Caldalkalibacillus thermarum: one gene and its partner. The protein of the gene in region 2 interacts with the protein of the main gene of each other region in a pairwise test. Links are inferred from orthologs where the notes say so. Each region holds a gene or a part of one and is shown on either strand. Other genes may lie near its edges.

Region 1 (5,310 bases), on a different replicon or contig from region 2:
GCCGTTTGGAGAGGATATTCAGAAATAAGCAGGCCATGGTGCAAGAGCCTATGATACAAATGCCGGTTTTGTTGGGGATAAATGATGTCGATGCCCGCTCCCAAAACAGCAATCGTCCCTCCTCCTGCTTCAAGGGCTGCTTGATGGGCAAGCGCATCAATCCCCAACGCCATTCCGCTGACAATGCTTAATCCGTACTCCGTCAGTTTGGGAACAATCTGCTTGGTCACTGCCTGGCCGTAAGCCGTCGTTTTCCGCGAACCGACAACTGCTAAACAAGGAGCGTTTAAGAGCTCCACATTTCCCCTGACAAACAAAAGCCAAGGTGGTTGGGCGATCTCCTTCAGCTGAGCAGGATAAATGTCATCGGTTATGGTGAAGAAACCAACGTGTTTATCTTCAAGTTGTTTTTTATAATCGGTTATCTTATCTGTGTTCAGTGTCTGGCTTAATGCCCGGGCTTGGTGATCTGTCAAACGTTTAAAATATTTTTTCCATTGGGCAGCACTTAAGTTAAATCCTGTCTGGTCTAATCCTCCTTGCAATAGATAATAAATCGTTTTCCAGCCGACACCGGGTGTGATGGCCAGCCCCAGTAAAACATCGCGCATTCCCTACATCCCCCTTTGCCAACAAACGGCTATTCAATTGCCCTTGACACTCCTCATTGGAAAAAGGTCCAGATGACAAAAAAGCTACACCAGCACTTGGTGTAGCTTCTCAAGATGCCTCCCGATGGGAACGGATTATTGAGGATCATGTGTTTTACATTTTTCTAATAGTCCATGCTCTTCCAGCACGGATACCAGGGTTTCACCGATTACAGCCGGGGTGCGGGCCACTTTTACGCCACACTCTTCCAGCTTGGCAATTTTGTCTGCTGCTGTTCCTTTTCCTCCCGAAATAATAGCGCCAGCGTGACCCATCCGCTTGCCTGGAGGTGCAGTTTGTCCACCGATAAAGCCTACCACAGGTTTTTTCATGTTGGCTTTGATCCATTCTGCCGCTTCCTCTTCTGCTGTACCACCGATTTCACCAATCATAATCACAGCATAAGTGTCCGGATCCTCATTAAATAACTTCAACACATCAATAAAGTTGGTGCCGTTGACAGGGTCACCTCCAATGCCCACAGCTGTTGATTGACCAATTCCACGTGAGGTTAACTGGTGCACAGCCTCATAGGTTAAGGTTCCGCTGCGGGAGACGACCCCGATGTGACCTTTTTTGTGGATGTAACCGGGCATGATCCCAATTTTGCATTCTTCCGGTGTAATGACACCTGGGCAGTTAGGACCGATCAGGCGTGTTTTCTTGCCTTCCATATAACGTTTCACTTTAACCATATCCAGTACAGGAATGCCTTCAGTGATGCAGACGACAAGGTCCAGTTCGGCATCGACAGCCTCCATAATGGCATCTGCCGCAAAAGCGGGAGGGACATAAATGACAGAAGCGGTAGCACCCGTAGCCTCCTTGGCTTCTTGTACCGTATCAAAAACAGGAACACCCTCTACTTCCGTCCCGCCTTTGCCTGGAGTCACTCCTCCAACCATTTTGGTGCCGTATTCGATAGCTGCTTTGGTGTGGAATAAACCAGCAGACCCTGTAATACCTTGACAAATGACTTTTGTATCTTTGTTAACGAGAATACTCATCGTTTTCCCTGCCTTTCTCCTTTATTATCTTTACTTCACAAGCTCAACGATTTTTTGAGCACCGTCAGCCATGGATTCCGCAGCAATGATATTAAGCCCCGATTCATTTAAAATCTGCTTGCCAAGTTCCACATTGGTCCCCTCCAGGCGAACGACAAGGGGAACATTGAGGCCCACTTGCTTGGCTGCTTCCACAATGCCATTCGCAATCACGTCACATTTCATGATTCCGCCAAAAATGTTAACAAAAATCCCTTTGACTTTAGGATCAGATAAAATAATTTTGAACGCTTCGGTTACCTTCTCCGTGGATGCGCCTCCCCCCACATCCAGGAAGTTGGCCGGCTCTCCACCGTAATATTTAATAATGTCCATGGTAGCCATGGCCAGTCCAGCCCCGTTCACCATGCAGCCGATATTTCCGTCCAGGCTAATGTAACTGAGGTCATATTTGGAAGCTTCAATCTCTTTTTCGTCTTCTTCAGACAGATCGCGCAACTCCACAATGTCAGGATGACGGAAAAGGGCATTGGAATCAAAGTTCAACTTGGCATCAAGGGCTAGTACATCACCTTCTTTAGTGGTGACGAGCGGATTAATTTCCGCCATGGAGCAATCCTTATCTACAAATGCTTGATATAAACCAAGCATAAATTTAACGGCTTTGTTGACCAGATTTTTAGGGATGTTGATCGCATAAGCCAGTTTACGTGCTTGGAAAGGCATCAATCCTACCGCAGGATCAATCACCTCGGTAAAGATTTTTTCAGGCGTTTTGGCTGCCACCTCTTCAATCTCCGTTCCGCCCTCTTCAGACGCCATCATCACAACCCGGCCAGTCGAGCGGTCTACCACTACTCCAATATAATATTCATTCTCAATATTGCAGCCCTGTTCAATCCATAAGCGTTTGACTTCTTTACCCTCCGGCCCTGTCTGATGGGTGACAAGCACTTTACCCAGGAGCTCGGACGCATATGTACGCACTTCATCCAAGCTTCTGGCCACTTTAACACCGCCCGCTTTTCCGCGTCCGCCAGCATGAATTTGAGCTTTGACTACCACAACATCGGTTCCCAGTTTTTCGGCTGCTTCCACTGCTTCATCTACAGTGAAGGCCACGTGCCCTTCGGGAACGCTTACACCGTATTGTTTAAGCACTTGTTTTGCTTGATATTCATGGATATTCATGCGTCATCCTCCCATCTAGTCTTTCGCTAAAGGAAAATAAACTCCATTTATCAGCTTACAATAATCTTGTCCATTTGTCGATTTTTTCAGCAAAAAAAGAATGTCAGAAGCACTCTTAACTTCCATGATTCACAATAAAACGACAATCTGTTCCATGTTTAGAGGTTTTTTTATGGCCAATGTTGAATGGTGCGAATTTTCTCATTTTCTAGGAAATAACCACAAGGGCAAAGCATCCTGGTCTACATTGTTTGTTTAATGGGAGATCCTGTAATGACCGGAACCTTGCCCCCCAGTGTCACTTCATTAAGGGTGATATGGCATTTCCTCCCCAACAACTGAACACCGCTAGCCCTTGCCTTCTCTAATTCATCAGCAAAGCAGGGGTCGATATCACGGGCTGCCTCGACTCGTATAACATCATCCCGCTGAACCACAAACAGAACGGCCGCTTCCCACTCTGTCTTTCTAGCAAGATGAGCCAATTCTCGAAGATGCTTTGTTCCACGCAGCGTAACAGCATCAGGAAACAAGGCGATCTTATTCCTCACAAGTGTCACACTTTTAATTTCTAAGGCCAGTTTGCGCCCATCCCGGATATGGGTTAATAAAAAATCCCAACGAGAACCTCCCATTTTAAATTCGGGTTGAACCAGGGACCAGTCCCGAAGCTCCTCTAATGCATTGGCTTCAAGCGCCAGAGTGATGAGACGGTTTGGTAAAGTAGAATCAAGTGAAACTAAGCTCTTTCCGCCGGGTGTCTCGCAGAAAACAACGGACCATTTCGTTTTCCGCTCAGGTTTGTTGCTGGCCTTCAGCCACAATGTCCGTCCGGGAACAAGAAGCTCTTTGAGCCGCCCCGGATCGGGAAGGTGGGCTTCCACGACGTTTTTTGCTAAACCTGGATCATTAACCGACGTACCTTTTTGGGACTGTCCTAACAATTCACAGCGAACCACAAAACGATTGGGCCGCTCAATAAAACGGGCTTGGTAAAGTGAGCCGTGATAAGAAATAGAAACATTATTCTCCTTTTTGTTCTGCATGTACCTGCCTCCCTACCAATCTCTATCCATGGCACTATCATAACCTAAATGTTCCCCAATCGAAACGGACACCTGGTCACCTTCGTGATTAATATGATCTATCAGATCTTTTTCACCAGGCAAAATAAGCTGTTATGGATGTGATCTTCTGAATACAATAGTTATACAGTGATGACTCCATTTAGCAGGACTTATTAAAGTAGGAACAGCAAAAATCTGCAAAGGGAGGCCTGTCTCAGCCTCCCTTTTAAGGTGTTAACTTAAGTGTATAGAAACTTGGTCGCTTAGTCAGTAAAGAGTTGAACAAACATTTTGCCGTATGGACCACCGTCAACAATGCCGATCCCCACTTTGCCATACTGTCCATTTAAGATGTTAGCCCGGTGTCCGTCAGAGTTCATTAATGACTGATGAGCTCCTTCAACAGACGGATTCCCAGCAAGATTTTCACCCGCGATACGGAACTCAACCCCAAAGTGATTTAACATGTCAAACGGCGAACCATAGGTTGGAGAATGATGATCAAAATAATTGTTGTCAATCATATCTTGTGCCTTAATGCGGGCTACTTTAACCAGATCTGCATCTACTTTTAAAGGTGACAAACCGCGCTTTTGACGTTCTTGGTTAACCAGTTCTACCATTTTTTGTTCATCGGCGCTTAACGAAACCCCTGCATCTGCTTGAGACTGAGCATCCACATCATTTTGGGGAGCTTGATATTGCTGCTTAGATTCAGAGTTCTGTGCTCCGTCTTTGTTGTTTTCAGCAGGAGGCTTTTGCTGTTCTGTTTGCTGAGGTAAGTAAGGTTTATACTGGCCAAGGATGTCTTCGATCACTTGAGACAGTTCCTGATGTATAGCAGCAGTATCCACCTCACCGACCTGAACTTGAGTCCCACTCCATATATTACAACCTGTAGATGCGTCCACTTCTTGAGCATGCATTACACCTAATGAACCAAGGATAAGCACCGTCATGCTGAACAATAAGGCAACTTTTCTTAGCATTGTATTCCTCCTATTCCCATTGTTTTAAAGCCTGTATAAAGACCTTTCACTATACTAGATTCGTAGAGTCTAAGAATAGGAGGGGGTTTGGAAGAAGTTACATTTTTTAAGTGAACACACATCTAGCTTTACAGATCCTTCTGCCAGGTGGCCTAGCCCGGAAGACAATTTCAAGATGAGGCTGGTTTATCCTTTTCGATTAAAATGTCCCCTTCAATCAGTTCACTATTTTCATTCATGGTTGTAGCGCTCGCTCATAATGGGGATGACCAATAAATATATTCATTTCTTAATTAGGGTTTGCTGAAAAACACAAAAATGTTGATATTGAAAGGAAAAGACCTATTTTTGGCGAAATTAAGTGCAAGGGTTTTTCAAAAACCACCTACAAAAACCTTGCACTTG
Region 2 (3,766 bases):
ATAGGCATGTGTCTTCTTGGTGACTATGACAAGGACAGGAGGTGTGATACCGTGGACAAAAAAGGCAAACGGCAAAAGTTAAGGCCTGAAGAGGAAGAGCCGACTATTGCCCCCAGCATGGAAATGGATGAATTGGAAGAGGACGCTTCTTTTGAGGACATTGCCACAGGCAATTACACCCGGGTAACCAAGCTGGATGTAGACCGTTTAAGGGATTGACAAATGCATCAATTAAAAGGATAATAAATTAAAAATTCATGGCATGACGTGCTCATGTGGCGGTGAAGTCCTACCGCGGATCCTTCCGTCCTTTGATGGACAGAAGGATCTTTTTGCTAAGAGACGAAGTTAAAGAGGGATGAGCAATGGGAAACGGACGGATTGTGGTTAAAATTGGAAGCAGCTTGTTGGCCAACACCAGGGGGGGATTATGCGAGCAAAAACTGAATGAACATGTCAATGCCCTTGCCAGATTGAAACAGGCCGGTTATGAAGTGGTCTTAATTTCCTCTGGGGCGGTGGCTGCCGGTTTTACTTTGCTCGGCTATCCAGCCAGGCCGGTTACCATCCAGGGCAAACAAGCAGCAGCGGCCGTGGGCCAAGGGGTTCTTATGCAGGGTTATACCCGTGCTTTTGCCAGACATGGCATTGTGACGGCCCAGCTCCTGTTGACCCGCTATGATTTTTCGGCCCGGGACCGGTACAATAATGCCTGCGCCACATTGACCGAGCTTTTGGCCCGGGGTGCCTTGCCGATTATCAATGAGAATGACTCCGTAGCCGTGGATGAACTGACGTTTGGGGACAATGACATGCTTTCCGCTTTGGTCAGTGGCCTGGTGCATGCCGATCTCTTAATCATCTTAACGGATATTGACGGTTTGTATGACGCCGATCCCCGGCGGAGTGATAAGGCTAAAAAGTATACTTTCTTGCCTGAGATCACTGAAGAACTATTGGCTAAAGCGGGGCAACCGGGTTCCAAGCTGGGCACGGGGGGAATGCGCTCCAAAATAGAAGCGGCCAAAACGGCATTATCGATGGGCGTTCAGGTGTTTATCGGAACAGGACAGGGAGAGGACAAATTATTGGACATTATTGAAGGGAAAGGAAATGGCACGTATATCGGCGCCTCCTCCCGCGGCGGTTTGAAAAACCGGCAGCAGTGGATTGCCTTTCATTCGGCGGTCAAAGGGACCATTACGGTGGATCAGGGAGCGGCAGCCGCCCTTCTGGAGCGGGGCAAAAGCTTGTTGCCAGCCGGCGTCACACAGGTCAATGGTACCTTCCAGGCGGGAGATGTGGTGGAGGTGCTGAATCATAAGGGTGAACGGATTGGCAAAGGCTTAGTTAATTATTCCTCCGTTGAATTGCAACAAATTAAGGGGAAATCAAGCGCAGAGGCGATGCAAACCACACAGCGGATGATGGAGGAAGTGATTCATCGGGATAATTGGGTAAGTTTAGAGAAGGAGCGTGTCCGAAGATGAATGAGCTGATGGAAAAAGCAAAAATGTTAAAATCTGTGGCTCCCCGGCTGGCTGCCTTAACGGCGGAGCAAAAAAATCAGGCCCTTATCCTCATGGCTGAGCAGTTAATAGCGTCGGCAGACTTAATACTAGAGGAAAATGAGAAAGACATTGCTGCCGGCCAAGCAAGCGGTTTGAGCAGGGCCCTGTTGGACCGTTTGCAATTGACCCGGCAGCGCATAGAGGAAATGGCTGAAGGTATCCGGCAAGTGGCTGAACTGCCTGACCCGGTGGGGGAAGTGATCAACTCCTGGGAGAGGCCTAATGGCTTAAAAATCGAACAGGTCCGGGTGCCGCTGGGCGTGATCGGCATGATTTATGAAGCCAGACCCAATGTGACTGTCGATGCAGCGGCCCTTTGCTTAAAAACAGGCAATGCTGTCCTGTTGAGAGGCAGCTCATCGGCCATCCACTCCAACAAAGCGTTGGTCCATGTGATTCAACAAGCCTTAGAAAAAAGTGACTGCCCTGCTGATGCTGTTCAGCTGCTTGAAGACACCAGCCGCCAGACCGCCAACCAGATGTTCCGTCTCAACGGCTACCTGGATGTGCTGATTCCCCGCGGCGGGGCACAGCTGATTCAATCGGTGATTGAACAGGCGTCTGTTCCTGTAATAGAAACGGGTGTGGGCAACTGTCACATGTATATCGATGAAACAGCTGATCCCCAAATGGCCATCGCTCTGGTGCTCAACGGCAAAACCCAGCGGCCGTCGGTCTGTAATGCAGTGGAAACCGTGCTGGTCCACGAAAGTTGGGCCAAGGCACATTTACAAGACTTAGTGACTGCTCTTAAAGAGAAGCAGGTTGAGATCAGAGCGGATGACAAAGCACGGGCCCTCGTTCCCGGTTTGGTGCCCGCAACGGAGCAGGATTGGCACGAAGAATATCTCGATTTAATATTAGCCATGAAAGTGGTTGCTGATGTTGAACAGGCGATTGAGCATATCAACCGCTATGGAACGAAACACTCCGAAGCGATCATTAGCGCAACAGAAGAAAACGTGGCTAAATTTTTCCAACAAGTGGATGCGGCTGCCCTCTATCACAATGCCTCCACTCGTTTTACCGATGGGTTTGAATTCGGTTTTGGAGCAGAAATCGGCATCAGTACCCAGAAGCTTCACGCCCGGGGTCCGATGGGATTACCAGCTTTAACATCATCTAAATATGTGATCCGGGGACAGGGGCAAATCAGGTAAGTGACGCTCAAGTCAAGTGTGCCTTATCTCGCCAGCCTGATGGTGCCGTTATCCTAAGGCCGGCCCCCAATGTCACGGAAAAAAGAGCCAGCATATATTAGTAAAGGCAAGCTTTTTAAAAGAGAGGCACGTTGAAATTGGACTGCTGAAGGAGAGAGGTTCATTGACCATTGAAACTGAGCAGGAACTGCAGGCGCTGCTCAAAGTGGGCCGGGTCGTGGCGTCTGCTTTACAGGAAATGTTGAGTCATGTCCGGCCGGGGATCAGCACAGCTGAGCTGGATGCCATCGGTGACCAGGTGCTTAAACAGCATGGTGCTCGATCAGCTCCCCGGGAACAGTACAATTTTCCTGGGGCAACATGTATTAGTGTCAACGAAGAGGTGGCCCATGGCATTCCCGGTACCCGGGTTTTACAGCCCGGCGACAAGGTCAACATTGATGTGTCTGCTCAACTAGACGGTTATTTTGCTGACACCGGTGCCACTGTCATTGTTCCGCCAGTGTCTAAACAGGCGCGGCNGGAAGCCATGCAGAAAGCCTATCGCTTTCGCCTGTATCCTAACCAAAAACAACAGACCCTGATCCATAAGACGTTTGGCTGTTGCCGTTTTGTGTTTAATCACTTCCTTGCCAGACGGAAAGAAGTCTACGAGACGGAAAGGAAAACACTTGGATATCATGCCTGTTCAGCGTTGCTAACTCAACTCAAGAAAGAACGAGAGTGGCTGAAAGAACCGGATGCCACAGCCTTGCAAACAGCGTTGCGACACTTGGATGACGCATTCAAACGGTTCTTCCGGGAGAAAAAAGGCTATCCCCGTTTTAAAAGCCGTAAAAACCCGGTACAATCCTATACCTCTAAAAACAACAACGGCTCCATTGCCATTGCAGGCAACCGGATTCGTCTGCCCAAACTGGGTTGGGTCAAATTGGCCAAGTCCCGTGAAGTGGAAGGGCGTATCCTTTCCGCCACCATTCGGAAAAATCCATCGGGCAAATACTTTGTGTCGGTGCTGGTGGAAACAGAGATTCA

What was found.
Region 1: the proteins of IEW48_RS16195 (region 2) and sfsA interact in binary tests that used the Escherichia coli proteins (3 or more experiments, as listed by UniProt). The link is inferred for Caldalkalibacillus thermarum from one-to-one orthologs.

What each region holds. Positions count from the first base shown.
Region 1 is NZ_BMKZ01000074.1:13-5,322, reverse strand. Bases 1,994-4,768 are described here. They hold sfsA (DNA/RNA nuclease SfsA), read right to left. Parts: upstream 3,896-4,768; coding sequence 3,092-3,895; downstream 1,994-3,091. Other genes in these bases: IEW48_RS15990 (CAP domain-containing protein), read right to left, coding at 4,180-4,768; sucC (ADP-forming succinate--CoA ligase subunit beta), read right to left, coding at 1,994-2,849. In the rest of the region: DNA-processing protein DprA, read right to left, coding at 1-611; sucD (succinate--CoA ligase subunit alpha), read right to left, coding at 747-1,658; more of sucC, read right to left, coding at 1,689-1,993; more of IEW48_RS15990, read right to left, coding at 4,769-4,905. UniProt on the Escherichia coli protein: Binds to DNA non-specifically. Could be a regulatory factor involved in maltose metabolism.
Region 2 is NZ_BMKZ01000081.1:21-3,786, reverse strand. Bases 610-3,608 are described here. They hold IEW48_RS16195 (glutamate-5-semialdehyde dehydrogenase), read left to right. Parts: upstream 610-1,486; coding sequence 1,487-2,731; downstream 2,732-3,608. Other genes in these bases: proB (glutamate 5-kinase), read left to right, coding at 610-1,490. Also shown: IEW48_RS16205 (hypothetical protein), read left to right, coding at 52-219; more of proB, read left to right, coding at 366-609. UniProt on the Escherichia coli protein: Catalyzes the NADPH-dependent reduction of L-glutamate 5-phosphate into L-glutamate 5-semialdehyde and phosphate. The product spontaneously undergoes cyclization to form 1-pyrroline-5-carboxylate.